Pelodictyon luteolum DSM 273: one gene and its partner. Each later gene encodes a partner of the first gene's protein in a complex. Links are inferred from orthologs where the notes say so. Each region holds a gene or a part of one and is shown in the gene's direction. Other genes may lie near its edges.

Region 1 (14,811 bases):
GGTCGGTCGGCAGTCATGACCCGGTAGCCCTGCTTGAGAAGAAACCCTGCAATGCTTTCAAGCTGCACCCTTTCGTCTTCAACGACAAGAATCGTATGTCCCATGCTGTTCTCTCTATGCGTTAAGGGTAGCTTATTCAGGAATCCCCGCCCGAGGGCGGGGCCTGCGGAACGAGGATCCTGAATACGGTTCCGCCCCCCGGGCGGTCATTCACCTCGATCGTCCCTCCGTGGGACTGCACGATCTGGCTTGCGATGCTCAGCCCCATGCCGGTTCCGTCATCCTTCGTTGTAAAGTAGAGGTTGAACATCCGATGACGCTCATCCGGCGTTGTTCCTTTTCCGGTATCGGCCACCTCGATGACAGCCGATCCTGCATCGGCCGACACCGAAACCGACACAGCACCTCCCCGGGATGTAGCTTCCACGGCGTTGCGGACGATGTTGAGCAGTACCTGCTGCATCTGGTCCCTATCGATCAGGGCAACCGTTCCCGGCGCGCCGGAGAGGCTGAAGGCAACCCCCTTGTCCGAGGCCTCACCCTCAAGCACTGCACGGTAATCTGCGGCGAATGCAGCCAGATCTGTCGGAACCACCTCGAGCGCCGGCGGTCGTGCGAAGCGAAGGAATCGCTGGATGATGGCGTTGAGGCGGTGCACCTCGGAGACAACCGTCCGGAGAAGGTGCCGGAACTCTGCTTCGTCTTCCTTCGGGGTAAACTCGATGTCAAGCCGCTGGGCGATGAGACCGATCGCGTTCAGCGGGTTGCGGATCTCATGGGCAACCCCTGAAGCCAGTTCACCCATCGCCGTAAGCTTCCCCTGCCGCTCAAGTCGTTCCTGCATGGCATGGTGTTCCGTGAGGTCACGTAGCACGACAACGGTCCCCTGCCAGTCCTCAGCACCCCCCTGGCCCTCCGAGATCCTGCTGAAGCTTCCCTCGAGCACATGCTCCCGCCCTCCGGCCCGGCAGCGGAACTCCCGCTTCATCACAGAGAACTCACCCGAAGCCGCCTCAGCAAAAAGCGACGCAAGCTCCAACGAGAGCGATGCGGCAGACCTGCCAAGAACATCATCCGCCCGAACCCCGAACAGTCGTTCACCTGCGGCATTCAAGAGGGTGAGGGCGCCGGCGCCGTTGACCGACAGCACCGCATCGGCCATGCTTGTAAGCATCGATGAGGAAAAAGTGCTTACCCTCTGATAGGCCCCGGCGGCAAGGGCCCTGTCGCGCCTGGTAATCACCAGATTGAACAGGGCGAGTCCCCCGAAAAAGAGAAGGCCGAGCATCATGAAAAACCGGTTGCGGAGCTTGGCGAAGGCCGCGTTGAAATGGTCGGTTCTGAGGCCGACGCGAAGCAGGCCCACATTGGCTCCGCGGTAATAGAACGGGTTGACGACCTCAAACACAGGCCTGCCGTCGAATTCGGTCATGCGCGTCGTCGGCTTCCTCGCCCTCAAGGCAGCCGCAAGCACCGGATCGGCAAGCAGCGGGTCAGCGCCCGATACGTTCGGGGTCGCCGCAAGGATTGCCGTGGTATCCTGCCAGATGATGTAGTCGATGCCCGCCTCGCCGGCGCCTATTTTCCGTATCAGGCTCCCCGCGCCGATACTTCGGCGGAGCTCAAGCAGCTCTGAAGCATCGACATTGCCGACAATGGCACCACCCCGGCTTCTGGCGACTGCAGCGATGAGCCGGGGGCCCCGGTCCGAGACACTCTGCCTGATGCCAAGCACGAGAGAGTCAACCCTGCCGGACAGAATCGGCTCCAGCTCCCGCTTCGGATCCCGGTGGTGAAGCGAGGGTGCATGGTCTGGCGGAACATTCCAGGCAATGCGCCGGCCAGTGCGGTCGAACACGTTGATCCGGTACATACCGCCCCTTCCGGCAATATCCTTAAGGGCACGGGAGGTCAGCGGTTTCTGGCGGTCGAGCCGGTCGAGCAGCCGGAGCCGTCCAAGGAGGCTTCCGGTCAAAATCGTACGGTTCCCGTTGTAGCCCTCAACGGCGTTTTCGGCGCCGACCGTCAGTGCATGGATAAGAAGCGAGGCCTCCTCTTCCATCATGTGCTCGATCTCAAGCCGGCGGTATCGGTATTCGAACAGGGTAGAGGTGAGAAAGACGATGAAGAGAAGAAAAAAAATACCCCCGAGGGATGCCGGATGGAGGAGGAACAGTCGTTGCCGGAACTGCTTAATCCGGCTCATAAAAGCCCCTGACGGGTCCCCTCGAAGTATTCCCGCATGGTCTGCCAGGCGTCTTTGCGCTGGAGCAGGCCGGCCACCATGCCGAGCACCGTTGCGGCCCCGGCCGCGAAAAAGAGCGGGCGTGCGGATATATTGTTGGTATAATAGATGGCCGGGATTCCCCGCTCCTTGGCAAAGCTGTCGAGCGAGGTGGTGCCGATGACGAGATCGGGAGCGTATTCCTCCACCGCCTGCATGTCGTCCTCAAGAAACTTCCGGTACCTGATTTCGGTTCCGAGCATCGAGATCACCCGGTCGTCCTCCATACAGAGCGGGGTTTTGGCGATTGATGTCGATGCGTAGGGCACTTCGAGCCCTGCCTCAAGCAGCAGACGCACGACCGGAAGCTCGTTTCCTTCGTATCCGGCAACGATGACCCGTCCATCAAGCGTGTTGAAGCGGCCCATCACGTCGCGTACCTTCGCAGCCTCCTCCTGTGCAACGGCAGCCACGGCTTCGGACTCGAGACCAAGGGCACGACCGATGCGGGTGATCCAACCCGCCGTAGCATTGGCTCCGATCGGGTTGCCCTCGACGATCTTTCCGCCATTCGAACGGATGAGGTCCGCCGTTTTTTCATAAAACGGATGGAGCACGGCCACAACCTCTGCCCGTCCAGCCTCCCGGTAATCCTCGAGCGCCGTGCCCGGAAGGGTAACGACGGAACTGACACCGATTTTCTGAAGTATGCTGCCGACCGTCATGGCGTCAAGCGGAAAAATCTCACCGATGAGAGCGACGGAACGCTGTTTCTTCGGAGCCGTGAAATCACCGAACCGCTCAAGCAGGGTTGCAACCGCCACATCCTTCGCCTCCGGATGGGTACGGATCTGGAACGCCGGCAGGCGCACGAGCACCACCTCTGCGTTGCCCGCCCGGCGCGGAAGCAGTTCCTCGGCGATGCCGGCCGTTTCGGCAACGCAGGTACTGACCACAGGGATCAGCCGGACCGATGGATCCAGAGCGATCTCTTCGACCGTACGGCGCAGGTCGTCGATCATCGTACCGCCGGAAATCTCTGCATTCATCAGCCCGGGGGAAATAATGGACTTGCGGGCCGCATAAAACTGCGACACGAAGGTCAGTCCGTACAAACACCCCTGGTCAGCAGCAAGGCAGACCTGGGAACCATCGATCCTCGTCAGGACCCTGAGCCCGCCGAACGCGGGGCACATCGACTGCGGATGCAGTGCCTTACAGTTCTTTTTCTCCATTGGAGACAACCCGTTTAATGACCTTTTGTATATATGCTCCCCCGGCAATCCGCTGCGGCATGCCGTGCATGGCTTCGAGCGCTTCACTCCTTAACCGGTAGCGGCCGGTCCGGAGACGCCAGTAATCACGGCCATCCTGGCGTGCCGGCCACACAACCGCCGTGATGCCCGCCGAATCAAACCGGGCCTGCTCCCGTATGGCGGTCGGGCGACGCGTGAAGGTTGCCAGCACAATGGTGAACTCCCCCTCCTCAAGCAGCACATTCTCCGCAACGCTGCCAGAAGAAAGAGCCGGAGCCGGAGGCGGCGGCAGGGGTATCGGCTGCGGCAGCTCCTCCGACCGGAACACGCCCGTCAGCAGATGAGCCAGGTCCGTCACCACGCCGGAGCGGACAGTGAGGAACCCCGCCGCAAAACATACCAGGGCGAGAGCGGCGGCACCGGCAACGGAAGCAAAACGTCTCCGGCGCAAGGGAGCGTCCATCCCGATGGACGCCAGATCCTGATAGTCGCTGTTGATGAGTTCATGAAGGCCGGGCTCAAGACGGAATACACTGTGCCCGGAGGCATCTTCCCTAAAGCGGCCGAACCCCGGAAGGATCAGTGCGCCGTTGCGTCCAAGCGCCCCCGAGAAAGCCTTATAGAGCGCTCTCGACGTCCGCTTCAAGTCACCCTCGTCCATCTGCAGACGGGTCCGTAGCAGGTACCGGGTCTGGTCGCGGCCGGTCCGACGGCCATGGACGACGGCGTTCGACGGTGCGGTGTAGACCCATCCGCTCTCAGCTGACTCTCTCAGCGGAGGTGAGTAGCTGATCCTGAAGGAGCCGAGTCCCCTGACGGCTACCGAGCCACGCTCCAGAAGCTCGGCCGACATCGCCCGGGAAAAACGGGCCAGGAGGCTTCCGGCTGCGCCCTCGTCAAGCGCGAGAAGGCCGGAGAGGCGCTCTATGCAGTCACTTGCAGCCATAGAAAAATGGGGAGATTACCGTAAATGAAACCAATATAACACATACCCGTAAAAAAATTCCCCGGGCGGCAGGGCTGGCAGGAAAAGACCGCGCCCGATGAGGATTTTTTTCCTTACTTATCCTGTACAGCGATATTCTGAACCCATCCACCCCGGGGAAGCAATGGCGGAGAAGACACTTTCAGTCAGCGAACTGACAAAACGGATCAAAGGCGAACTTGAATCCATATTCCCCGCCGTGAGCGTCAAGGGGGAGGTCTCCAACTGCAAAAAGCACAGTTCGGGGCACATCTACCTCACCCTCAAGGACGAAGGGGCCCAGATTCCCGCCGTCATCTGGAAACACACCGCAGCCCGCATAAAGACCACGGTAGAGGACGGCATCTGCGTCATTGCCGAAGGAAGGCTCGAGGTGTACCCGCCCTCAGGCCGCTACCAGCTCATCTGCTCAGCCCTCACCGAGGAGGGAGAGGGCGCACTGCAGCTGGCGTTTGCTGCACTCCTCAGGAAGCTCGCCGGACTCGGGTGGTTCAGCGAAGAGAGCAAGAAGATGCCCCCCCGTTTCCCGGAGACCATCGGCCTCATCACCTCGCCGACCGGCGCCGTCATCGAAGACATGCAGAACGTGCTGTCCCGACGGTTCCCTTCAGCAGCTCTCCGGCTCTACCCGGTGAAGGTACAGGGACGCGACGCCGCCCTATCGGTCCGGGAAGCCATCAGCTGGTTCAACAGAGAGAGCCGGAACCGGCCCGATGTCATCATCATCGCCCGGGGCGGAGGATCCATGGAGGACATGCAGGCATTCAACGAGGAAAGTGTGGCTGAAGCGATCCACCGCTCAGCCATACCCATCATCAGTGCCATCGGCCATGAGACAGACATCACCATCGCCGACATGGTGGCCGACCTGCGCGCCGGCACTCCCTCGATTGCTGCCGAACTTGCCGTCCCCGACAGCCTTGAACTGCTTCGCCACATCGCGGCGCATGCCGCCACCCAGTCAGGCCTTGTCATGGGAAAGGTTCAGGGAGCGGAACGGGAGGTCGACTCCATCCGCGGCAGCTACGCGTTCAACCGCCCGCTGAGCATGCTGCAGCAGTTCGAAGAACGGGTGGAGGGTATGCGTGACAGGATGGCAAGGAGCCTCCAGGGCACCTACCGCAACACCCTGCAGCGTTACCAGGCTGCCCTCTCTCACCTCAACCTGCTCGATTACCGCAAAACGCTCGAGCGCGGGTATGTCCTTGTACAGAAAGAGGGAAACGTGGTGACCGACGGACGTTCGCTCAAGGAGAGCGAGGCCGTGGAGCTCTGGTTCCACGACGGCACGATTCCGGCTTCCCTCACCGGGAAGCTGCGCTCACGCCCTTGAGGCGCGACGAAGGAGGCTCCTCACCAGCTCCAGGTCTTCAGGGGTATTCACTCCGGGATTGTCGACGGCTGTATTCACGCAGCGGATGCGGAACCCGCTTTCAAGCAGCCGCAGCTGCTCGAGCGACTCGGCCTCCTCGAGCATCGACACCGGCATCGCGGCAAAGCGCTGAAGCACTTCGGCCGTGAAGGCATACAGCCCCACATGGCGGTATAACCTCAAGGAAGGGGAGCTGTTGCGCACATAAGGGATAGGGCTCCGGGAGAAGTACAGCGCATTTCCTTCGCCATCCATCACCACCTTCACCACATGAGGATCATCGATCTGGGTCCGGTCATCGGGACCGAGCGGGAAGACCAGCGTCGTGCAGTCAGGGAGGGCCGAACCGGCGGGAGCATCGAAAAACGGCTGGAGGGCGAGATCGATGTTCTCGGGACTGATAAGCGGCTCATCACCCTGGAGGTTCAGGAAGACATCGGCTTCAATGCTGCGGGCCGCCTCGGCGATGCGCTCGGTGCCGCAGGAGGCCGTTGGCGAGGTCAGCACCACTTCAGCTCCGAGGGGTTCGAGCACGGCGGCGATTTCAGGGCTGTCGGCAGCCACGACAACGCGCGAGGCGAGGTTTGAGCGGAGCGCCTGACGCCAGGTACGCACGATGAGCGGTTCACCCTCAAGGTCGGCAAGCATTTTGCGGGGAAGGCGGCTGGAATCGAGGCGGGCGGGAATGAGGATGACGGCGTTCATAGTCCGGGGATGGAGGAGTTTCGAAGGATGCTTCGGGCCTCTTCTGCCGAGAGCCCTTCAAGCATGACGCTTTTGGTTCTGGACGCAGCGCCTGACACGATCGATACCCGGCTGTCGGGTATGGAGAAGAGTTTCGAGAACAGGCGGCAGCACTCGCGGTTGGCAGCGTCATCGACAGGGGCCGCTTTCAGGGTAACTTTCAGGGCGTTGCCGTATGGACCCGAAACAGCACTCTTCGAGGAACGGGGCTGCACCCGCACACCGAACACCGCATTACCCCTCTTTTCATGGAACTCGACCACAGCAATCCTATCCGATCACCTTCGGGACCTTGAAGAACCGGTCCTGACGGTCGGGCGCGTTCTGCAGGGCTTCGGCGTTCGAAATGGAGGGGCGCTCCACATCGTCGCGGAGCACATTCTTCTGGTCATGGATGTTGCTGAGCGGCAGCACTCCTTCGGTGTCGAGTTCGCCGAGCTTCTCGACATAGTGAAGGATGCTGTTGAGCTCGTCCGTCATTCTGGAAGCCTCTTCATCAGTGAAGCTGAGGCGTGCAAGTTCGGCGATGTAATCGACATCTTTTCTTGTAACCGACATAGTAAGGATCCCGTCTGATTCGTATTAAATAAAAAAACTCCCGCCGGCCTTACAGCCGGCAGATGTCCAGCTTCTTTTCGTCCATCCTGTTTCTCGGACGCGATTCGATCGGCATCCAGTCGCGCGCTTCCTCTCCGAGATAAAGCTGACGCGGCCTGGCGATCTTCTGGTCGCTGTCCTGGACGTGCTCGGTCCACTGCGACAGCCAGCCGGGGATACGGCCGATGGCGAAGAGAACGGGGAACATGTCGAGCGGGAAGCCCATCGCCTTGTATATCAGGCCGGAATAGAAATCCACGTTAGGATAGAGCTTGCGTGAGATGAAGTAGTCATCCTCGAGTGCGATCCGCTCAAGCTCGAGCGCAATGTCGAGCAGCGGGCTGCGGCCGGTCTCCTCGAACACTTCGAAAGCGATCTTCTTGATGATTTTCGCCCTGGGATCGTAGTTCTTGTATACCCGGTGACCGAATCCCATCAGCCGTCCGGAACCGGCCTTGACCGACTTGATGAACTCAGGCACCTTCTCAATGGACCCGATCTCCATCAACATACGGATGACCGCCTCGTTGGCTCCGCCGTGCTTGGGGCCGTACAGGGCGGCGCACCCGGCGGCAACTGCCGTGTAGGGATCAACGCCGGAACTGCCGACGGCCCGCACCGCATTGGTCGAGCAGTTCTGCTCATGATCGGCATGGAGGATGAAGAGCACGTCGAGCGCACGCTCAAGCACGGGGTTCGGGCTGTAGTTTTGCTCCGTCATCTTGAACATCATGGAGAGGAAGTTGCCGGGATAGCTCAAGTCGTTGTCCGGCAGGACATAGGGGAAACCCATGCTGTGGCGGAAACTCATGGCAGCAAGCGTCGGGATCTTGCCGATGAGGCGCCGCACCTGAAGCTTGCGGGAGTCCTCGTTCATGATGTCCTTGGCGTCGGGGTAGAATGTGGAAAGCGCACCCACTGTACCGACCATGATGCCCATCGGATGGGCGTCGTAGCGGAACCCGTCCATGAACTTCACGATGTTGGCGTGGGTCATGGTGTGGTGGTGGATGTTGTAGGACCATACTGCCAGGCGCTCCTTGTCAGGCAGCTCCCCTTTGATCAGCAGGTAGGCCGTCTCGAGGAACGTGCTGTGCAGGGCCAGCTGCTCGATCGGGTACCCCCGGTAGCGGAGGATGCCGCGATCGCCGTCGATGTAGGTAATGGCGCTTTTGCAGGATGCGGTATTCAGGAACCCGGGGTCGTAACCGAGGAGGCCGAAATCATCGTCAGATACCTTGATCTGACGAAAATCCATTGTCTTGAATGCACCGTTTTCCACCGGGATGTCATAGGTTTTTCCCGTACGGTTGTCGGTTACTGTCAGCGAGCCCGAAGAGTTTACAGTGGTCATTGCGTGATTGGTTACATCCTTTAAAGTAGCCGGAGGAGGCCGTCCCCGGGCGGTTAATATACTCAGAAAAAAAAGGAAAATACTTTTTGGATTTCAAGGGGCCGCTACCTACATTTACAACTCTTTCACGGAGCTGTAGCTCAGTCTGGTTAGAGCGCCTGCCTGTCACGCAGGAGGTCGCGGGTTCGAGCCCCGTCAGCTCCGCAAGGAAACAAGGTCCCCACCCGAGGGGCCTTTTTCATTTCTTGCCCGGGCGGCTCCCTCAGCTCCGTTTCCGCCTGTCTCTCAGATAGATCGATTTCGACTGCCCGTCCCCGCCGATGCGTTCATCCACCTCAAACAGTTTCGTTGCGGCGATAAGTTCTCCGAGTTTGCCGTAACCGTAGTTACGAGGGTCGAACTCCGGAGACTGCTTGGCTATGTTGCTGCCGGTAGCCGCCAGATGGGCCCATCCAGCCTCATCCGATGATGCCTCGACTGCATTGCGCAGAAGGCGGACGAGGCGGGTATCCTGCTTGAGGTCGGCCGCCGACCTACGCTTTATCGGCTCGTTCTCGTTTGTTTTTGCACGAAGCACCTCGGTGTATATGAACTTGTCGCATGCCGAAACAAAGGGGCCCGGCGTCTTCTGCTCGCCGAAGCCGTAAACCGTCAGGCCGGCTTCCCTGATGCGGACGGCAAGCTTGGTGAAGTCGCTGTCGCTCGAGACAATGCAGAACCCGTTGAAACGCCCCGTATAGAGCAGATCCATGGCATCGATGATCATGGCGCTGTCGGTCGAGTTCTTGCCTTTCGTGTAGCCGAACTGCTGGATGGGCTGGATCGAGTACTCAAGCAGCACCTCTTTCCAGCCTTTCAGGGCCGTCGAAGTCCAGTCTCCGTAAATGCGCTTGACGTTTGATGTACCGAATTTGGCAATTTCAGCCAGAAGCCCTTCGATAATGGAGGGCTGGGTGTTGTCGGCATCGATAAGCACCGCCAGCCTGTCCGATCTATCCTCTGCCATTGGACTTGTACCCCCTGTGAAATGTGTTCCTGTTGACCTTCTGGCAAGGGTCTCACGGCACGACCCTGAACCCCAGTTCGACGATAACCGACATAATGGCCCGGATGCTGATCATATCGGGATCGTAGTCCACCCGGACCACGTTCTCCAGGAAGGACGCCTCCGCGGACAATACGCCCTCAAGTTCCATCAGCGCCTCCTTCACCGAACGCTCGCAACCGCCGCACGTCATACCCTCAACCCTCACGTCCTGCTTCATGCTGCCTCCATATGCTCTGAGTTTCTCGCCTTTACCAGTAAGGTACAATGACGGCGGCCCATCACGAAATCTTTCCTTGGCAGAAGATGGGCCGTGTGTGTATATTTTACTCTTTACCGTTCCCCCTCACGATACAGCCAGAATGGGGTCCGGCTCATTCCGACCACGCCAGGGAGCCCATGAAACAATCCATGCTGCAGCCGCACACCCTGCTCAAGAGGGCCCTCATCTTCATCGGCCTGCTGGCGCTTCCCGTCCTCTCATCCTGCACCAAACCGCAGGATGACATCCGCTCGCTCCAGCAGGAAGTGTGGCAGCATCCGGATGACACCGGAGCCCTCATGAACCTCGCAAACGCATTCGCGCGCTCAAAGCGCTATGACGAAGCGGCAGAGGCATACAGCGGAGCCTTGAAAATCGATCCGGAGCTTGACGCGGCCTACCACTCCCTCGGGGCGGTCCGCTTCAATCAGGAACGCTACACGGAAGCCCGCGACTGGTTCCGGAAGCACCTGGAACGCGCACCATCGGACTCGCTGCGCAACTACGACCTCGGCAACGCCCTCATGCAGCTGAAAGACTACAGGCTTGCTGCAGAGGCCTATGAGGCGGCGATTGCAAACAGCCGTTCCTTTACCGAAGCCCACTACAACCTTGCCGTATGCTTCACACACCTCGACAGGATGGCTGAAGCCCGTCAGATTTATGACTGGCTTCTGGATAAAAACAATTATCTTGCCGTTTCTCTGCAAAGCCATCTGAAAGGGGGAAAGCCGGACGGCCAAAAGCCGTGAACAGGCACTACAATGCCGACTGATACTTATGAGTGACCACCATATCATCATCACGCCCACAGAGACCCCCCTACCGATAGCACAGGCGGCCGAAGCCATCCAGACAGCACTCCAGCAGCATGGCAGAGATGGCGCCAACCCCCTCCATCCGCCGGGTACGCTTATGCTGTTCCGTCAGCCGCTGCAGCCATCAGACCCCGCCAAGTGGCTCGCCGCCCAGAACATCCGCCCCAGAATATTCTGGAGAAACCGTGAGCAGGACTATGCCGCCGCCGGCATCGGTGTCGCCGACCGCATTACATACAGCGGCAGGGAACAGAACAGTTCCGCATTCAGGATCCTTGGTGAATCGATGGCCCAAAAGAGCCGCGCTGCGAGGTATTTCGGAGGGATCTCCTTCAACAACATTGAACAGCAGGACCACGACTGGAAAAACTTTCCGGCGTTCTCCTTCATCCTCCCGCTCCTTGAGCTCTCCATGGAAAACGGAGCCTGTACCCTTACCTGCCATATCCTTGCCGGCACCCCCGATGAAACCCTTGCCAGAATAGAGGATGCCCGTACCCTCATCGCTTCACTCCCGAGTGATGCCGGCGACAACGGGGAGCGCCTCCCGGCCGTCACCGGCCGTTCATGCAGCCCAGACCGGGAGGGATGGATACGGAACTGCGGCAAAGCCATTGCGACATTCGAAGACGGCAGCACCGAGAAAATCATGCTCGCCCGCAAAACCACTCTGGAGTTCGCTTCAGCCTGCAACCCCATGCTCTTCCTTCTCCGTCACCCCTATCCCCAGAACTCCACCTACCGGTTCTATTTCGAACCCGAAGAGGGCTGTGCGTTCCTGAGCTTCACCCCCGAACGCCTCTACCGTCGGGACGGATCCCGGCTTCTTACCGAGGCCCTTGCCGGCACCTGCTCGAAAGAGGGCGCGGACCTCACCGATGAGCATGCATCACGGGCTCTCCTCGGCTCAGAAAAAGACATCAGGGAGCACCGGTTCGTCAAAGACATGATCTACAACGAGCTCCTCCCGGCATGCAGCCAGATCGAGATGGAGGATGAGGTGCAGGTACTGCAGCTGAACCGCCTTGCACACCTCTACACCCGTTGCTCGGCCGTCCTGAAACCCGAATGCACCGATGACGGGGAAGTGCTCTCTATCCTTCACCCGACGCCGGCCGTCGGCGGTGTACCGAAAGAGGAGGCCATGCGCCACATCATGGAGCTCGAACCCTTCAGCCGCGGCTGGTATGCCGCGCCGGTAGGGTGGATCATGAGGGATGCGGCGGAGTTCGCCGTCGGCATCCGCTCGGCGCTTGTCAACGGTACGACCGCCTCGCTGTACTCAGGCGCAGGGCTCGTCCGCGGATCCGACCCTGAACTGGAATGGGACGAGGTCGAGCAGAAAATCGGAGACCTGCTGGCCATCACAGAGGACAAGGCATGAACAACCGCCAAGCAACAACGATCTGGAGCGCCGTCCTCGTCGAGGAGCTCATCCGCCAGAATGCCTCAATGTTCTGCATCTCGCCCGGTTCACGCTCCACTCCGCTCACCGCCGCCGTTGCAAGGAACCCCCGTGCGAGCTGGAAAATGTTCCCCGACGAGCGCTCTGCAGGCTTTTTCGCCCTCGGCCACGCCCGAGCGACCGGCCGCCCTGCCGTCCTCGTCTGCACCTCCGGTACCGCAGTGGCCAACTACTTCCCCGCCGTCGTCGAGGCTTCGGCGGATTTCGTGCCGATGATCGTCATCTCCGCCGACAGGCCTTTCGACCTCCAGGAGTGCGGAGCCAACCAGACCATCCGCCAGGACGGCATCTTCGGCCGCTACGCACGCTGGCACATGCAGCTGCCGCAGCCATCAACGGAAATCCCTCTCCAGTCGCTGCTTTCGACCGTTGAGCACGCCGTCGCTAAAAGCCTCGGCGCACCCCGGGGCCCCGTCCACCTGAACCAGCCATTCAGGGAACCATTCGACCCGGAACCGCTTGAAGGCCAGGACCCCTGGCTTGAGCCCCTCCAGGCATGGAAGCTCGACGGCCGCCCCCGGACTTCATCTGCTCAGCCTGAACGCCGTCCCGATGCGCGCGCCATGGCGACCATCCGCGAACTGCTGGCCACGGCCCGCCGGCCGCTCCTCATTGCAGGAAGCATTCCCTCTCCAGATGACGCCCGTGCTGTTGCATCTCTTGCCGATGACCTCCGCATCCCGCTCTACGCAGATCTCTCCTCGGGCCTCCGCCTCACGGAGGGGACACTGGCATGGCAGCAGGCGTTCGCCACTCCGGCGTTTCTCGGCCGGTTCCGTCCTGATCTTGTCGTGCATTTCGGAGGGCGGCTCATCGCCCGCCATCCATCGGCAGCCCTGAAAGCATGGAAGCCCGCGCATTATGTAGTCATCAGGGAGCATCCCGAACGCTACGCCCCCGACCACCCGGTGAGCCTCTCTCTTGAGTCCTCACTCCAGACTGCCGCCGAAGGCCTCATGGGCTGCAGGAGCGAACCCTCAGCGATCAAGGAACCAGCCGAAGGGTTCTTCCTGCACTGCAGCGGGGCGCTTGACGACTTGACGGAAGCGAGCATTCCCCTCAGCGAAATCTCCGCTGCACGCCAAATCTCGCAGCTCATCACCCCCGGGGAGGCGCTCTTCACATCAAACAGCATGTCGGTCAGGGAGCTGGACTCGTTTGCCGCAGCACTCCAGCCGGACGGGCTGCCGTGCGGGCTCAACCGCGGAGCAAGCGGCATAGACGGCATCATCTCAACGGCGGCAGGATACGGGGAAGGCCTCGGAAGGAAAGTCACGCTCCTTATCGGCGACATCGCATTCCTCCACGACCTCAACGCACTCTCGCTCCTCCGCTCCCTCTCCCGGCCTATGCGCATCGTGCTCCTCAACAACAACGGAGGCGGCATATTCTCATTCCTCCCGGTTGCATCCTGCAATGACATTTTCGAGGAGCACTTCGCCACCCCGCAGCACTTCCATGCACAACATGCCGCCGGGATGTTCGGGCTCCGCTACGCCGCGCCCCGGACCAACAGGGAATTCGAGGAGTGCTTCCTCGCTGCCGGAGAGGCTCCCCAAAGCACCATCATCGAGATCGCCTCTTCCCGCAGCGAAAATGTCGAACAGCACCGCACCCTGCAGGCGCGGTTCAACGCATTTGCAGAAACTGCCTTCACCGACCGCTGAACCGGTTTCCCTTGTCTCTTCGCGGAGAAAAACGTTACTTAGTGCATGGGGGCATGAACGGTATAGCATACTGACAGGCGCAACCAAGAAGTTATAGCCATGTTGGGAGACGTACTGCTGATCAACGACCAGCACAAATCGGCGGCAGGCGCCATTCTTGAGCGGGTGCTGCTGGATATCGAACAGCTCCGGAAGAATCAGCCCGGAGAGAAGTTCGTCGTAGCCATATCGGGAGAATCGGGTGCAGGAAAGTCCGAACTCTCGCACTCCCTCGCACTCCTGCTCAAAGGCCGGGGCATCAGGGTCAAGATCCTCCATACCGACAACTACTACCGGGTCCATCCGCTTCAGCGTCGCGAGCACCGCATACAGAGCAACTTCGAAGCGGTAGGGGTGCAGGAATACGACTGGGAGCAGCTGCACCGCAACATCGGGGACTTCCGTCAAGGACGCAGCGTCTCGATCCCCTGCATCGACATCATCACCGAGGAGGTCGACCAGCTCTTCACCGACTTCAGCAAGATCCAGCTGCTCATCATCGACGGCCTGTATGCCATCCGTACCGAAGGGGTGGACCTTAGGGTATTCATCGACCTCACCTACCACGACACGAAGCTCAGCCAGATGCTGCGGGCGAAAGAACCGACGGACGGCTACCGCTGGAGCGTGCTCGAACGCGAACACCAGCATGTGCGTTCACTCAAACCTCTGGCAGACCTGCACGTGGACCGGGACTTCAGGGTATTCGACCCGGCCATCGTCCGTCATGCGCCCCGTCCATGGCAGCGACGTGCTGCGCATGCCGTCACACCCGCAGGCTGAATGGCCCTCACTTCAGCCTGTAAGTGGATCACGGAGGGTGCAGCAGGATCATTATATTGCACAATGGATACCATCACCCCGATTCAGGTCCCGCTCCGCTTCACCACCATCGGCGACCCGTCGCTTCCGTCCGTCGTATTCCTGCACGGGTTCCTCGGCTCCGGCAGCGACTGGCTGCCCTTCACCTCCGGCCTCTCCGG
Region 2 (14,882 bases), 180 kb from region 1 along the record:
CGCCCAGAGCATCCAGGGCATGTATGCCGCCGTCATCAGCTGGCTGCCGTGGCCATGGACCAGCATGGCTGAGAGATAAGGATTCAGCATGAACGCCGCGCCGCCGAAAAACGATGCCGGAGGCTCCAGACCCGCCCTCCGGAGAAACAGGAATGTTCCGAGCCCGGCAAAAACCAGATGCAGGAGCTGCAGCTGCATGCCCCCTAGACTGAAGAGGGAAAACAGCACATTGGGAAAATAGAGCCCGCTGAGGTAGCTGAAGGCTCCGACTGTCGGCATCCCGGAAAACACCCACGGCTGCCATAGCGGATACTGGCCCGAGGCTTCCTGCAGTTGACTGAGCGCAAGGGCGGTAGCGCCGGGCACCAGACTGTCCGGGACCGCGGGGACATAGGAAAGAATTGCCACCGGCCAGTACATTGCGATAGCAAGGAAAGTGTAGCCGAACGTAGCGGCAATCAATGGAACGATCCTGTTTTTCAAGCCTCTTGGATATCTGAAAAGCATTGCGGCGGTCAGCGGCCCCTCCCGATGAGGAAACCTGCACGTAAAATAATCTCCCGGTCCTCCTCTTCCAACCCGAGAATCAGCAAAACCCCCATATAGACTGCAACTGCGGCCCCTGCGGCAACGGCAAGAAGTGCGGGAAAGGGCAGCGTCAGGAGCCACCCGCGACTAATGATAAGCAGCATGCCCGCGGCCGACCCCGCGACAAACGGCTTCAGGAGGGGACGGGAAAATGGGTGCAGGCCGAGGAGCAGGCGGACCTCGACAAGCCTCGCCAGAGCCAGCACGCCGAATACTATGAGGCCGGCAGAGGCTGCGCCCTCGATCCCCATCCGGGGGATCAGGAGAAGGTTCAGCGCGACCTGCAGGGTCAGGGCTGAAAGTGCATTCAGGAGGCTGAGGCGGGAGTGCCCGGCCATGGCGAGCAGCGTAGCGGAGATCCCGAACAGCGCCTGGAGGAATGCCCCCGCCGTCAGCAGCCCGAGCACGGGTGCTGCCTTGGTGAAATGTGCTCCGAACACAGAGAGCACCGGAGCGGGAAACAGCAGGAACAGCAGAACCGGCGGCACGACAACCGTCACCATCCAGCGCGTGACGAGCTGGTACATGCGTTCCAGTTCGCCTGTACTCCCTGCCGCATGGAGTTCTGCGAACATCGGCGCCGCCATACCGGCAAAGGCCGGAAGCACAGCCCTGATGAGGCCGGCGGTCCGTGCCGCGGGGTGGTAGAGACCCACCGTCCCGGGATCTGTCAGCATACCGAGCATGACAATATCAAGCCAGTGGGCTGTCATGCTGAGCAGCGACACAAGAAGAAACGGCATCGCATATGAGAGGACAGAGCGTTCGAACGGTGCCCTGCGCCAGTCTCCCGGCTCCATCCCGGTAAGGTCGCTGAGCCGGGGCCTGATCCAGAAAAACGCCGAAGCTGCCGAGAGGGCGAAGGGAAAGAGCAGTGCAGCCTCCCGTCCTGAGGAGGCGTTGAGGAGCAACGTGAAAGAGAGGAGCAGCAGAGGGCTCAGCACCTGGGTGGCGATGATTTTCGGCTCTATGCGCCCCGCCGCCTGCATGGCGTGACCGTAGAGCATGGTGGCGGCATTGAACGGCACCGCAGCAGCATAGCAGGCGATGGCCAGCTGGAGCATCCTGCCGCCGTTGAGCATACCGGCAAGGCTGCCGGCAAGGAGCTCAAGCAGCAGCATGACCGCAAGGGAGAGGAAGAACCCGGTTTTCAGCACAAATCCGATGAGCCGGCGCCTCCGGACGGGATCATTACGGTGCATGCCCGAAAAACGGAGCAGAGCAGAATCCAGGCCGGCGAGAGCCGCCACCTCGGCAATCTGAATCACGGCCATCGCGAGCGCATAGGTTCCGAGAGCATCGGCGCCGAGCAGACGGGCCACAGCAAGACTGAACATGAAACGAACCGCCTGACCGATGATGTATCCGCCAAAAGAGAACCCCGCGCCAGCAGCTATCGCAAGACTTCTGCTCACAGCGTCCCCTCCCCTGAAGTCCGCAGAAGTTCGTCCACCATGGCGGCAGCAATCGTGTCCCAGCTATGGCTGCGCGCAAACTTCTGGCGAAGCTCCCGCCGGCTGTCCCCGAGTGCCAGAGGGACCATCCTGACGAACTCTTCTTCCGTTTCGGCGACCATCACCACCTCGCGGGCATCATAGACGGCATCACAGTAGTTGATGGCGAGCACCGGCACGCCGGCGGCAGCATATTCGTACAGTTTGTTAGGGTTTGATGCCCGTTTGAGCGGGCTCCGCTCAAGCGGCAGCAGCGCAAGATCGAAACGCTGCACCCAGGCGGGAAGCTCTTTGTACCCCACCAGGCCGGCATAGGTGACGTTCCCTGCGGCCCGAAGCGCGTTCTGGCGCTCCCACCACCCCCGTTCATAGGCGGGCCCGACCAGCACGATACGGCAGTCCGGCCATGCTGCCGCAGTCCGCACAAGAAGCGGGACATCAAGCCAGTCCATGGCACCGGCATACCCGAGAATGGGTCCGCCCGTGCCGGCGAGCAATGCAGGAACAACCGTCCGGGGGGTCGCAAAATGACTGAACTCCACACCGTTGCCAAGCTCGATGACCTTCGTTCCAGAGGACAGCTGAAGACGCTTTGTCATAGTCCGGCTGACACTGAAAACCAGCTGTGAACAGTCAAGCCAGCGTTTGAGCTCCGGATTCAGCCAGGAAGGAGTCCCGGGAAAGGCGAGATGGTCGTCGTTGGCATCGTAGAATCGAAGGCTGCTCTGGAGACGAGAGGCAGGACCCGCCGCGTAGAGGTTGCTCAGTCCGATGATGCGCCGGCGACCGCCGAACCCCAGAAAGGATATCCAGAAACGCATCAGCAGCAGGCCGGGAAGGCCTGCAAGCATGCGAATGGCAGATACATCGAGCAGCCGGCCGATCTGAAACGGGACCCGTTTGAGAAATGGAACACAGATAACCCACACCCGGCCCCGTCGAACCGGCAGCCAGTGGTTCCGGCGGCCGAGTGTAAATGGCTCGATGAAGAGGATTTTCCAGTGTTCAGGGAACCGGGCAAGAAGCCGCTGCTTCCGGGTAGAAAGAAAATCCCACTGCACCTCGGAAAACCACACCAGGCGCCTCAAGGCTTCCGGCTTCCGCTCCACTCCTGACTGCGGCTGCTGATCCATCACACGCCACCCCCCCGGACTGCGGCTGCTGATTCCCACTGGACTTCGGCTGTTGTTTCTCTCTGGACTTCGGCTGTTGTTTCTCTCTGGACTTCGGCTGTTGTTTCTCTCTGGACTTCGGCTGTTGTTTCTCTCTGGACTTCGGCTGTTGTTTCTCTCTGGACTTCGGCTGTTGATAATTCATACACCTGCACCCGTTCAAAAAAGAAGCGCAGGAGCGGCTTGAAGCCACTGAGGTAGAAGAGCGGGCGGCGGATACGGAATTCCGCACTCCGCTCCACCCTGAAGCCGGACCGCCCAAACAGGGCGAGTGCGGCTGTGCGGCTCATTTCATGAAAATGCTCGGGACTCCTTAGCAGCTCCGGCTGACGAAGCGGCATGGAAACGAACAGGCGCGCCGCGGAACCCGCCATCACCTTTTTCACCTCAAGCAGTGCGTGCAGAGGGTTGAACAGGTGCTCCAGCACCTCAAATGCGGTCACCACCCCGTAGCAGCCAGAAAGCGATCCTTCGTCAAGGTCCACCCTGCTCGAGTCGAATGTAAAGCCGAACAGCGCTTCGGCGAGCTCAGTCATCGGGGTCCGGTCACCCAGATCGAGCCCGGAAGGATGGAGCCCGGCAGGAACCCGCCACTTCTCAAGAAACCGCACACTCTTCTCCCACCGCACCCGGTGGGCTTCTTCAGCAAGATATCGTCCGTCAATACTGGTTCTGAACATCCTTGCAGCACTCATACCGCCCCCCCTTCTTCCCTGCATCGTGTTGAATGAAGAACCTCGGTCACGCTGAGCGCTGCCATGGAAGCAGCCCCCCGGACAAGACGAAATGGTTCCAGAAGCAGGAACATCAGCATACCCATCCACGAACCATGCTTCCGGAGCAGGCGCAGGATCCCCTTCGATCGAAGCCAAAGCTTCCTGAGGGGGCGCCCTCTATAGGAGGCCGATACCCGGTGCAGGACCACTGAAGAGGGTTCGTACTCGATGCTGAGGCCGAGTTGCCGGACACGGAGTGAGAGATCGACATCTTCGGCGTACATGCCGAACCCTTCGTCGAAGCCGCCGACAGCCCTAAAATCCCGTGTGCGCATGGCAAAGCAGCAGCCCGTTGCATAACCGGTATGGCCGGGCCGGCTGTAACCGGGGCCGTCATTCCGCCGGATCCCCGTGTGTTGCACAAGACCGCAACCCAGATTGACCTCGCCGCCGGCATACCAGATGGTGCCCGGCCTGTCGGCGTAGAGGATCTTCGGAACCGCCATCCCCGCCGTCGGATCTTCGGAGAGCACCAGCAGGAGCGCCATTGCAAACGACGGGTCCACCAGTGTGTCGTTGTTCAGAAAGATCATCGTCCTGGCACCAAGCTCCTCCGCACGGCGGAACCCCGCATTGCACCCGGCACCGTAACCGATGTTCAATGGCAGTTCCAGGACCTCCGTCCCCGGGCAGGCACTGCGGATCCGCGCGGCTGATCCGTCATCGGAGCCGTTGTCGACGACCAGCACCATGCAGGCAGACGAGCGAACCGGCTCGAGCGAACGCAGGCATCTGATGGTATCGTCAGCGCCGTTCCAGTTGACCACCACGATGCAGGCAGGACTGTTCATCGGCCGTCCTCGGCTGCAGCTCTGAGAAAAACCGCCACTGCATCGGCGAACTCCGCCCATGAGATGGTCCAGCTTCCTGCCAGAATCCGCTGCCCGCCGCCGGGAGCGTCAAGAAACGCTTTGATCGCACGGGCTATTCCTGCTGCGGAACACTCGTCGGCAACGACGCCTCCCGACCCGGGAGGAACGGCTTCGGGCAGCGATCCTGCAGGAGTGACGATAAGCGGCAGACCGCATCCGCGGGCAAGCCCCGCAACGCCCGACTGCGTTGCACTCCGGTAGGGAAGCACCAAGGCATCAGCCGCCGCGAAATACAGCACGCTCCTCTCCGGCTGGACGTACCCGGGATGCAGTGTGACCCGATCCTCGATGCCCAGTCTCGAAACCATCGCCCGGTATGGCTCCAGCGGTTCATAGAACTCTCCGGCAACAACCAGGTGGAGGTCGGTGCATGCATGGAGAAGTGCGAGCGATTCAAGCAGCAGGTCGAGCCCCTTGTAACGGCGGACGTAGCCGAAAAACAGGAGCAGATGACCGTCCGGCTTGAGCCCCAGAGCCCGGCGCGCTTCCTCTGGCGGAGGAAGTTCTGCTGCCGGAAGGTAGTCGGGATGGCTAAGCAGCAGGCGAGGCATGGAGGGCAGGTACGCTGCCACATCCCGGTCGACGGTCGGTGACAGGGTAATGACCCGGTCAGCCGAACGCTTGAGGATGCGCCGCATCAGTGGCTCGAAGAAAAAAGATTCGTGGGAGGAAAGATTATGGAGGAGAAGCACGGTCCTGAGACCTGTCAGTCGGCGGAGCACGAAACAGAGCGGCGCGAGAAAGCCCGCCCAGTAGGCAATCAGCACAACGTCGGGACGAAGGCGTCGGAGCATGATGGCAGTCCTGACCCATGTAAGCGGATTGTAAAGGACAAGGAGGGCATCCTGCGGGAAGCTGGTCGCGGAGGGAGCTGCGGCACGGCCGCGGAGAATGAATCGTGGATAGAGGGAACGGAACCCGATGTGGAGCGGCTTGTGGCCCGCGGCGCTGAGTGCCTGGGAGAGTTCAGCGGTGAAACGGGAAATGCCCCCCTTCAGCGGAGGAAAGGGGCTGACGAGGGCGATCTGCAGCTGCTTCAATGAACCTCCCCGGAGACACGTTGGCTACTGTTCCCCAAACCCCTGTTCGAAAAACTCGACAAGCTGGCGGGCGGCTTCATCGGCATCTTCGCCGGCAAGCTTAAGGGTAAGCTTGGTCCCCTTCGGAGCGGCCAGGCTCATGACGCCGATGATCGACTTGGCGTTGATTTCAACGCCCTGCATCTCGATGAAAAAATCAGCCTTGAAGCGTGATGCAAGCTTGACGACCGCGGCAGCAGGTCTGGTATGCAGCCCCGCCCTGTTTTTTACTATGACTTCATGGACAATCACTGCAGGCTACTGTTTGTTGTTGACGGAACCAGTGTTTTCATCATGGCGATTTCGTCGCACGCCATCAGCTTCGGGCAGTGGGTGCAGTCACGCCATATCTTCTGCGGAAAATACTCTTTTTCAACCTCACTATACCCGAGACGGAGAAAAAACTGACGGCTGAGGGTCAGAACGAACACTTCAGGCACTCCTTCATCCCGAAGAATGGATTCAGCTTTTTCAACAAGCTGGCGGCCGGTTCCCTTCAGCTTCCAGCGGCTGAGCACGGCAAGCGAGCGAATCTCGGCCAGCGTCGGCGTATAGAAGGCAATGGCGCAGCACCCTATGACCTCGCCGCCGTACTCGGCAACAAAAAAGTTGCGGATATTCTCAATGATGTTCTCCAGAGGGCGCTCAAGCATAATGCCCTCGCCGGCATACTCCTTCGTCAGCGCGGCAATTGCCGAGGCGTCATCAAGCGTGGCGCTGCGGACCGTGATTTCAGCCTGCGTCATGGCGTACCGCCGTCTCCTTCCCCCTCCGGGTCCGATGATTCCTCGGGCCGGTCACGCATCGAAACTTCACGCCAGAGTTCGTCCTTGAGCTCCTTCAGCCCCATTCCGGCAACGCTTGAAATCGCAAGAACATGAACCTCGTCACCGGGCGCGGGAAGGGTGAAATCTTCGGGTGCGATATCCATCTTTGTGACCACAAGAATCCTTGGCTTTTCGTCAAGGCCGCGACCGAACTTCTCCAGTTCGCCGACCAGTGTCTGGTACTCGGCCTCAACATCTTCTGCATCAGCCGATACCAGAACGGCAAGAATCTTGGTTCTTTCAATATGGCGGAGAAACTGCAGTCCCAGCCCCCTGCCCTCTGCCGCGCCCTCGATGATGCCGGGAATGTCAGCCATCACAAATGACTTGTACTCCTCGTAGCGGACGATGCCGAGGTTCGGCACGAGCGTCGTGAACGGGTAGTCGGCAATCTTCGGACGGGCGGCGCTGAGCACCGATATAAGAGTGGACTTGCCTGCATTGGGAAAACCGACAAGACCCACATCGGCCATCAGTTTCAACTCCATGTCAAGCTGCAGCTCCTCACCCTTCCAGCCCGGCTCGGAACGTCGGGGAGCCTGATTGGTGGATGTTGCAAAATGCTGGTTCCCCCGTCCTCCGTGACCGCCGCGGGCAATCATCACCTCTTCTCCATCCCCGGTCATGTCAGCCAGTAACTCCTGGGTTGCGGCGTTGCGCACCAGCGTACCGCACGGCACGTCAATGTAGATGTCGGCCCCTTTCCGGCCTGATTTTCGGGAGCCCTGCCCATGGGATCCGCGGGGGGCGAGATACTTCTTCCTGTACTTGAAATCCAGAAGCGTCGTCAAGTGGCTGTTCGTCCGCAGCCAGACGTTTCCGCCGTTTCCGCCGTCGCCGCCGTCGGGACCGCCCTTCGGCACGAACTTCTCGCGGCGGAAGCTTACACAGCCCCTACCACCCTCGCCGGCCTGAACAAATATGGATGCGCTATCAACAAACTTCAACGATACACCTACCTTTTTGAAATACTCTTGCTCTTTACCTATTATGAGTGGAACTTCAATTCAGAACACCGCCGCCATATGGCCGAAACCTCAGCAAAAAAAACATCGATCGAGTCCCTCATAAGCCGCCTCGAAGAGATCACCCGCACCATGGAAACCCCCGATACCGGGCTGGAGCGCTCGATTGCCCTCTATGAAGAGGGAATCGCGATTGCAGAACAGTGCAAAAAGAGACTGCAGCAAGCGCGGGCCAAAATCGAAGTCATCAACCCCGACACGGCGCCGTCCCGTCCTGAAGCCGGTCAACCAAAAGGGCTGTTCGACTTGGAACCCTGAACCGGTCTACCCCTCCAGCTTCCGTTGCAGGACCTCATTGACCACTTTCGGGTTCGCCTTGCCTTTCATACGCGCCATGCACTGGCCCACGAAAAAGCCGAACAGCTTCACTTTGCCCTCGCGGTAGCCCGCCAGCTGGTCAGGGTTTGCCGCAAGGATTTCATCGACCACCCGTTCGATCTCGCCGGTGTCCGAAACCTGCGCGAGTCCTTCACGCTGAACAATTTCCTCCGCCGACGCCTCCGACTGCTGCATCAGCTCGAATACCTGTTTGGCAATCGTATTGCTGATTGCGCCTGAGCCGATGAGCTTGATGAGCCCGCCGAGCCGGGAGGGCGCAACAGAGAAAGCGGTGATGTCGAGATACTTTTCCTTCAGGGTCCGCATCACTTCTCCCATGACCCAGTTCGAGGATACTTTTCCGTCCCCGGCAACCTCGACGACCGCCTCAAAATAGTCGGCCATCTCTCGCTCGACAGTCAGGACAGCGGCATCATAAACCGGAATGCCGTACTGCTCCACGAATCGGGAGGCACGGGCTTCAGGGAACTCCGGCAGCTCAAGGCGTATACGCCTGAGCATCTCATCGTCCACCAGCACCGGCACGAGATCCGGATCGGGGAAGTAACGATAGTCATGTGCAAACTCCTTGCCGCGCATCGAACGGGTCTCGCCCTTATCGGCATCCCAGAGCCGGGTCTCCTGTACGATGGTGCCTCCCTCCTCCAGAATTCCCCGATGGCGTTCAGCCTCGAATTCGATGGCCTTCTCGACGTTCTTGAAGGAGTTCATGTTCTTGATCTCGGTGCGGGTACCGTACTCCTCATCCCCGACCGGCCGGAGGGAGACGTTGGCATCGCAGCGCAGGCTGCCCTCCTCCATATTGCCGTCGGAAATGCCGAGGTACTTTACGATCTGGCGCAGCTTCTGCAGGTAGGTCGAAGCCTCCTTTGCAGTCCGGATATCGGGGTAGCTGACGATCTCCAGCAGGGGCACCCCGCAACGGTTGACGTCGATGTAGGTGTCGTCGCCGATATCATGGATGGACTTCCCCGCATCCTCTTCGATGTGTATCCTTATCAGCCGAATCAGCTTCTCACCCTCTCCGGCGTCGACCATCAGGTGCCCCTCGATACAGATGGGCTCCTCGAACTGGGAGATCTGATATCCCTTCGGGAGATCGGGATAGAAATAGTTTTTGCGGGCCAGGACAGAATGGGGGGCGATGGCGCAACCGGTTGCAAGGCCGAGCTTCACAGCATCCTCCACCACACGGCGGTTGAGTACCGGCAGCGCCCCGGGAAGGGCAAGGCAGACCGGACAGACGTTGCTGTTGGCCGGCTTGCCGAACTGTGCCGAGCAACTGCAGAAAGCCTTGCTTGCGGTATTGAGCTGACAGTGAACCTCCAGGCCCACGACTAATTCATACTTCATGATACGCTTGACATTCGGGCTTTTCAGCCCGATGTTGTTAATATTGGGATGCGCCCTGATCTGCCTTCTCAAGCGGCGTGTCGTCATAGGGACGCGACTCCTCATAAGGCTTTGCCACTGAGGACGACGCCGCACCGGGATAAGGCTGGAGCGGAGTGACATCCTGCTGGGCGGGAGCAGGGACTGCTGCAGGGGCAGCGGACTGCTGCAGGGGGTCATAGGAGAATTTCTGCCCGCCTACGGTGGCATCGGCCATGACGCCGGCTTTGGGGAGAACGAAGAGAGCTACGCCGTCCGAGTAATCCGCATTCGTCGCAATGCCCGAAGTCACAACCACGGCCGTCATCTGGGCGTTGATCTCGAAATTGCCCTGTTTGAAATCCTCGAGGGCTTTCCGGTCCTTGAAGAAGATGACCTCCGTGAAGGACTGCCCGCCGAACTGCGGACCCACATTCAGCTGCGTGATGGTGGAACGGCCAACCAGCCGACCATACTCATAGACATAACCACGGCCATGGCCGCCGCCGAACAGGAACAGGCCGCCCTTGTATACATCAGGGAATACCGCATAGCCATAGGCTTTGGAAAAAAATCTTTCCAGCGAAGGATCATGTTTTTTCAGGTAGGCGACAGCGCTCCGCCCCTTCTCTGCCTCATCAGGGTCCCAACCCGCATGTGCCGCTCCGCCAACCGTTCCGAGCAGGAACAGGGCAAGAAGGGCCATCTTCATCATTTTCATCATATCTGTTGATTTTTTTTGTGTTGCAATAAAACCAAACGGCCTCAAACATACAATAACGATACAACCTCTAATATACGATTTCCCTGCAACAAATTAACGGGCGCTGCCAGCCTCAAGTTCGCGCTTCAGGGCCTCCCGCTCGATTTCCAGGCGGCGGATCTCCCGGTTGAGCCGATCGAGCTCTTCCGGGCTGCTGTCGATTTCCAGCCGGAGGCGCGAGGAGGCCTCGTCGATGAGATCGATTGCCTTGTCCGGCAGGAACCGGTCGGAAATGTAGCGGTTCGAAAGTTCCGCGGCCGCCACGATTGCTGCATCCTTGATGCGCACCCCGTGGTGGATTTCGTACTTCTCCTTGAGGCCGCGAAGGATTGAGACCGTATCCTCGACGCTCGGCTGGTCGACCACCACCGTCTGGAACCGCCGTTCGAGGGCAGCATCCTTCTCAATGTGCTTCCTGTACTCATCGAGCGTCGTGGCACCGATGCAGCGAAGTTCTCCGCGGGCGAGGGCGGGTTTCAGGATGTTGGCCGCGTCCATCGAGCCTTCCGCAGACCCGGCTCCCACCAGAAGGTGTATCTCGTCGATGAAGAGGATGACCTCGCCGTCGGCAGCCTGCACTTCGCGCACCACGGCCTTCAGGCGGTCTTCAAACTCACCGCGGAACTTCGCTCCGGCGACCAGCTGGGCGATGTCGAGCGCGGCAATCTGCTTGCTTTTCAGGTTTTCCGGCACGTCGCCAGCCACGATCCGCTGGGCGATACCCTCAACGATGGCCGTCTTGCCCACACCGGGCTCACCGATCAGCACAGGGTTGTTCTTCGTCCGGCGGCTGAGAATCTGCAGCACCCTGCGGATCTCCTCATCGCGCCCGATCACCGGATCGAGCTTGCCTTTCCGGGCCTGGTCGTTCAGGTTCCGTGAATACTTCTTCAGTGAATTGTATGTCTCCTCGGCACTCTGGCTCGTAACCCGCTGGGTGCCACGGATGGAGGCCAGCACCTTGAGGATGGCATCGCGAGTGACGCCGGCATCCGTCAGCAGACGAGAGGCCGTCGCTCCGGTTTCGCTCATCGCGATGAGAAGGTGCTCCGAGCTGATGTACTCGTCCTTCAGCCCCTCGGCCTCTTTCAGGGCGGCGTCAAACACTTTTCCGAGGTTCTGCGACATGTACTGGCCCGATGCCGAGGCGCCGGTGACTTTCGCCATCCGCTCAAGTTCGCGGTCAAGCGCGGCGGCAAGGGTTTCAGGTGATACTTCCAGCTTCTGGGCTATCTGGACGGCAATACCCTGCCGGTCGTCAAGCATGGCCAGAAGCAGATGCTCCGGTTCAACCTGCTGGTGCTGGCGGCTGGATGCCGATGAAGCAGCCGCTTGAAGGGCCTCCTGGGCCTTGATGGTGAATCTGTTAGGATCAAACTGCATGGTTCTTCAAGATTTATGGTTCATGTAGCCTCATCTTGTATAACAATGTAAACGCAATAAAAGTTATCCCTGCAACCGGTCGTACGGGAGGGCAAAAAAATAGCCGCGGGGCCATAATGGATCCGCGGCTGGAATGACGCGCACTATTCCCCGCAGATGCGGGTGCTGTTGCTCAGGACCGCGGCGCAGCCTGTTCGGCAGGAGGCTTCGGCCAGTTCTTGACTACCGCACCGGCCACGACCCGAAGGATTTCGCTGCCGGTCGAGAGCAGCTCGGAACCCTTTTCAACAATGCGGCTCTGGGTCTCAACCTGATCCTTGAAGAAATCAACGCTCGCAGGGTCGTAATCTCCCCCGGATACATATTCGTCGATCACCCGCTCAGCCTCGCTGTAGGGAAGGCTCAACACCTTTACGCCGAGCTTTGCCCGTTCGATGGGATCAAGAATCTTCTTTGCGCTGTTCTGCTGTTCCATGGCTGGTACGGTTTATGGTCTCTGGGAGTCTACCTTAAAAAAGAAAATGTAACATTTTTTACGACCGCAGCCTCATCGGGGCCGGTAGAGGTGCCGGAATCCGAAGAGCAGGAGGGCGACGCCGAGGAGAAGCGCCGGCCATGTGTAGATGCCGGGGATATAAAACAGGCCGTTGAGGAAACCTACTTCCGGAGACAGAAGCAGAATAAGATCCGCACCCGCAAGAATGAGCAGAACATTGAGGATACCGATCTTCACCCGGGGTTTGCCATTGCTATTGCCGCCCTGTTTGTTAGCTTTCTGCATATCACTTGAAAAAAAATTAGCCCTGGATGATAATACTCGGCCTGGAAACCAGCTGTGACGAAACCTCTGGCGCAGTCCTTGTCGATGGGGAGGTACGCTCTAACGTCGTCAGTTCGCAACTCTGCCACAAAGGGTTCGGCGGCGTCGTTCCCGAACTGGCCTCAAGGGAGCATGAACGGCTCATCGTTCCGATCACCGAAGCCGCCCTCGCCGAAGCAAATATAACAAAAAAGGATATCGATGTCATAGCCGCCACCGCCGGACCGGGACTCATCGGTGCTGTGATGGTGGGACTCTCTTTCGCCCAGTCGATGGCCTGGGCACTCGGCGTGCCGTTCGTGGCGGTCAACCATGTCGAAGCCCATATGTTCTCTCCGTTCATCGACCAAGAGACTGCCGGCGGAGGTCCAATAGGGCCGTTCATCTCGCTCACGGTATCGGGTGGACATACGCTGCTGGCCATCGTCCGGGAGGATCTCACCTACCGGATCATCGGCCGCACCCTCGACGATGCGGCCGGAGAAGCCTTTGACAAGACCGGCAAGATGCTCGGACTCCCCTATCCGGCAGGACCGGCCATCGACCGGCTCGCCAAAGAGGGCGATGCCGGCTTCCACCGGTTCCCGCGGGCGCTCACAAGTCAGTCGCAGACCAGCAGAAGCTACCGCGACAACTTCGACTTCAGCTTTTCCGGTCTGAAAACATCCGTCCTCACCTGGCTCAGGAGCCAGAAAGAGGAGTTCATCCACGAGCACCGGGCAGACATTGCGGCATCCATCCAGGATGCAATCGTCGGCGTGCTCGTCGAAAAAGCGGTCGGAGCAGCACGCCGCCACAACATCGGGGCCATCGCCGTTGCCGGCGGCGTGAGCGCCAACTCGGAACTCCGACGAGCCATGGATGCGGCCTGCCGGAAGCACGGCATTGCGCTCTTCATCCCTTCAGCGACCTACTCGACAGACAACGCCGCCATGATTGCGACGCTCGCCGGACTGAAACTCTCCCGTGGGCTCCAGCCCCTCTGCCGGTACGACACGGCACCCTTTGCATCGTTCAGTGCGGCAGGGAACTAATCCGTGATTGAAATAGTTCGGCAAATGCATTACATTTCAGACCAATTCAACCGACTACTGAAGCTTACTGCCTTTTCATAATACTACAGAATAACGCTCCCATGCACGACCTCATCCAGACCATACTCCTCTTCGCTCCTCCCACGCAGGGAGGCCCGGCACCAAACCCGCTTGTCCAGCTCGTTCCGCTCGTCCTCATCTTCGTCGTTTTCTACTTCTTCATGATCCGGCCGCAGCAGAAAAAGCAGAAAGACCGTGAGAAAGTGCTGGAGAGCCTCAAGCGCGGCGACAGGGTTGTAACCATCGGCGGCATCCATGGAACCGTAGCAGGCATCGACACTGAGAAAAAAACTGTCCTCGTGCAGGTCTCCGAGAACACGAAAATCAAGTTCGACCGTTCGGCGGTGGCCAACATCGAGAAACAGGAATCTGGCGACAAACTTACGACCGGAGAATAACAGGCACATGCAGTCAACACCAGCAGTATTGGTATTGGAAAACGGGTCCGTCTACAGAGGGACTGCGTTCGGCCAAGCAGGCGAAGCTGCCGGCGAGGTAGTGTTCAATACGTCGCACACCGGCTACCAGGAAATCCTCACCGACCCCTCCTATGCGGGCCAGATGGTCGTCATGACCTACCCCCTCATCGGCAACTACGGCATCACTCCCGATGACAACGAATCATCAAGGGTTTGGGCTCGGGCATTCATCGTCCGCGAAGTCTCGAACGTCTACAGCAACTTCGAAGCATCCACGAGCCTCGACGACACCCTGAAGAAGGCGGGAGTGATCGGACTGTCGGGCATAGACACCCGCAAACTGGTCCGTGAGATCAGGGAAAAGGGCGCCATGCGGGGTGTAATCTCGACCATTGATACCGACGAAGCCAGCCTGAAGGACAAGGCCCTTGCGATCCCTGAAATGACCGGGCTGGATCTGGTGAAAACCGTCACCACGGACAAGAACTACACGCTAGAAACACCCGGAGCCCGCTTTCATGTAGCTGCCTTTGACTACGGCATCAAGACGAACATCCTGCGTCTGCTCCAGAACGCTGGATGCCGGGTGACGGTCCTCAAGGCCGGAACCACGGCAGATGAGGTGATTGCGCTCAATCCAGACGGCGTCTTCCTCTCGAACGGGCCCGGCGACCCGGCCGCGGTGGACTATGCCATCGACACAATCCGCACGCTGGCCGAATACAGCCGGACAACCCGGCCGCTCCCGATCTTCGGCATCTGCCTCGGGCACCAGCTTCTCGCCCTGGCGCTCGGAGCGGACACATACAAGCTCAAGTTCGGACATCACGGAAGCAACCATCCGGTGAAGAACATGGCCTCGAAGCGCATCGAGATCACTTCGCAGAACCACGGGTTCGC

What was found.
Region 2: the proteins of xseA (region 1) and xseB are in contact, whole or in part, in a cryo-EM structure (PDB 8TXR), measured with the Escherichia coli proteins. The link is inferred for Pelodictyon luteolum DSM 273 from one-to-one orthologs.

What each region holds. Positions count from the first base shown.
Region 1 is NC_007512.1:339,871-354,681, reverse strand. The notes cover bases 3,876-6,693. They hold xseA (exodeoxyribonuclease VII large subunit), read left to right. Parts: upstream 3,876-4,589; coding sequence 4,590-5,798; downstream 5,799-6,693. Other genes in these bases: PLUT_RS01750 (DUF167 domain-containing protein), read right to left, coding at 6,539-6,693; kdsB (3-deoxy-manno-octulosonate cytidylyltransferase), read right to left, coding at 5,787-6,542; PLUT_RS01765 (SPOR domain-containing protein), read right to left, coding at 3,876-4,426. Also shown: PLUT_RS01780 (sigma-54-dependent transcriptional regulator), read right to left, coding at 1-104; PLUT_RS01775 (ATP-binding protein), read right to left, coding at 137-2,206; bchY (chlorophyllide a reductase subunit Y), read right to left, coding at 2,203-3,459; more of PLUT_RS01765, read right to left, coding at 3,440-3,875; more of PLUT_RS01750, read right to left, coding at 6,694-6,844; Asp-tRNA(Asn)/Glu-tRNA(Gln) amidotransferase subunit GatC, read right to left, coding at 6,852-7,139; PLUT_RS01740 (citrate synthase), read right to left, coding at 7,189-8,532; PLUT_RS01730 (NYN domain-containing protein), read right to left, coding at 8,795-9,538; PLUT_RS01725 (heavy-metal-associated domain-containing protein), read right to left, coding at 9,591-9,845; PLUT_RS01720 (tetratricopeptide repeat protein), read left to right, coding at 9,977-10,591; PLUT_RS01715 (isochorismate synthase), read left to right, coding at 10,620-12,041; menD (2-succinyl-5-enolpyruvyl-6-hydroxy-3-cyclohexene-1-carboxylic-acid synthase), read left to right, coding at 12,038-13,789; PLUT_RS01705 (uridine kinase family protein), read left to right, coding at 13,889-14,611; menH (2-succinyl-6-hydroxy-2,4-cyclohexadiene-1-carboxylate synthase), read left to right, coding at 14,675-14,811. UniProt on the Escherichia coli protein: Bidirectionally degrades single-stranded DNA into large acid-insoluble oligonucleotides, which are then degraded further into small acid-soluble oligonucleotides.
Region 2 is NC_007512.1:164,865-179,746, reverse strand. Bases 6,534-9,422 are described here. They hold xseB (exodeoxyribonuclease VII small subunit), read left to right. Parts: upstream 6,534-7,793; coding sequence 7,794-8,051; downstream 8,052-9,422. Other genes in these bases: gatB (Asp-tRNA(Asn)/Glu-tRNA(Gln) amidotransferase subunit GatB), read right to left, coding at 8,058-9,422; obgE (GTPase ObgE), read right to left, coding at 6,684-7,715; PLUT_RS00880 (N-acetyltransferase), read right to left, coding at 6,534-6,687. In the rest of the region: PLUT_RS00915 (hypothetical protein), read right to left, coding at 1-483; PLUT_RS00910 (oligosaccharide flippase family protein), read right to left, coding at 516-2,003; PLUT_RS00905 (glycosyltransferase family protein), read right to left, coding at 2,000-3,175; PLUT_RS00900 (hypothetical protein), read right to left, coding at 3,175-3,909; PLUT_RS00895 (glycosyltransferase family 2 protein), read right to left, coding at 3,906-4,781; PLUT_RS00890 (glycosyltransferase), read right to left, coding at 4,778-5,902; PLUT_RS00885 (HPr family phosphocarrier protein), read right to left, coding at 5,927-6,193; more of PLUT_RS00880, read right to left, coding at 6,190-6,533; more of gatB, read right to left, coding at 9,423-9,485; PLUT_RS00860 (YSC84-related protein), read right to left, coding at 9,523-10,227; PLUT_RS00855 (Clp protease N-terminal domain-containing protein), read right to left, coding at 10,321-11,649; PLUT_RS00850 (hypothetical protein), read right to left, coding at 11,822-12,124; PLUT_RS00845 (hypothetical protein), read right to left, coding at 12,197-12,430; tRNA (adenosine(37)-N6)-threonylcarbamoyltransferase complex transferase subunit TsaD, read left to right, coding at 12,457-13,503; preprotein translocase subunit YajC, read left to right, coding at 13,605-13,961; carA (glutamine-hydrolyzing carbamoyl-phosphate synthase small subunit), read left to right, coding at 13,969-14,882. UniProt on the Escherichia coli protein: Bidirectionally degrades single-stranded DNA into large acid-insoluble oligonucleotides, which are then degraded further into small acid-soluble oligonucleotides.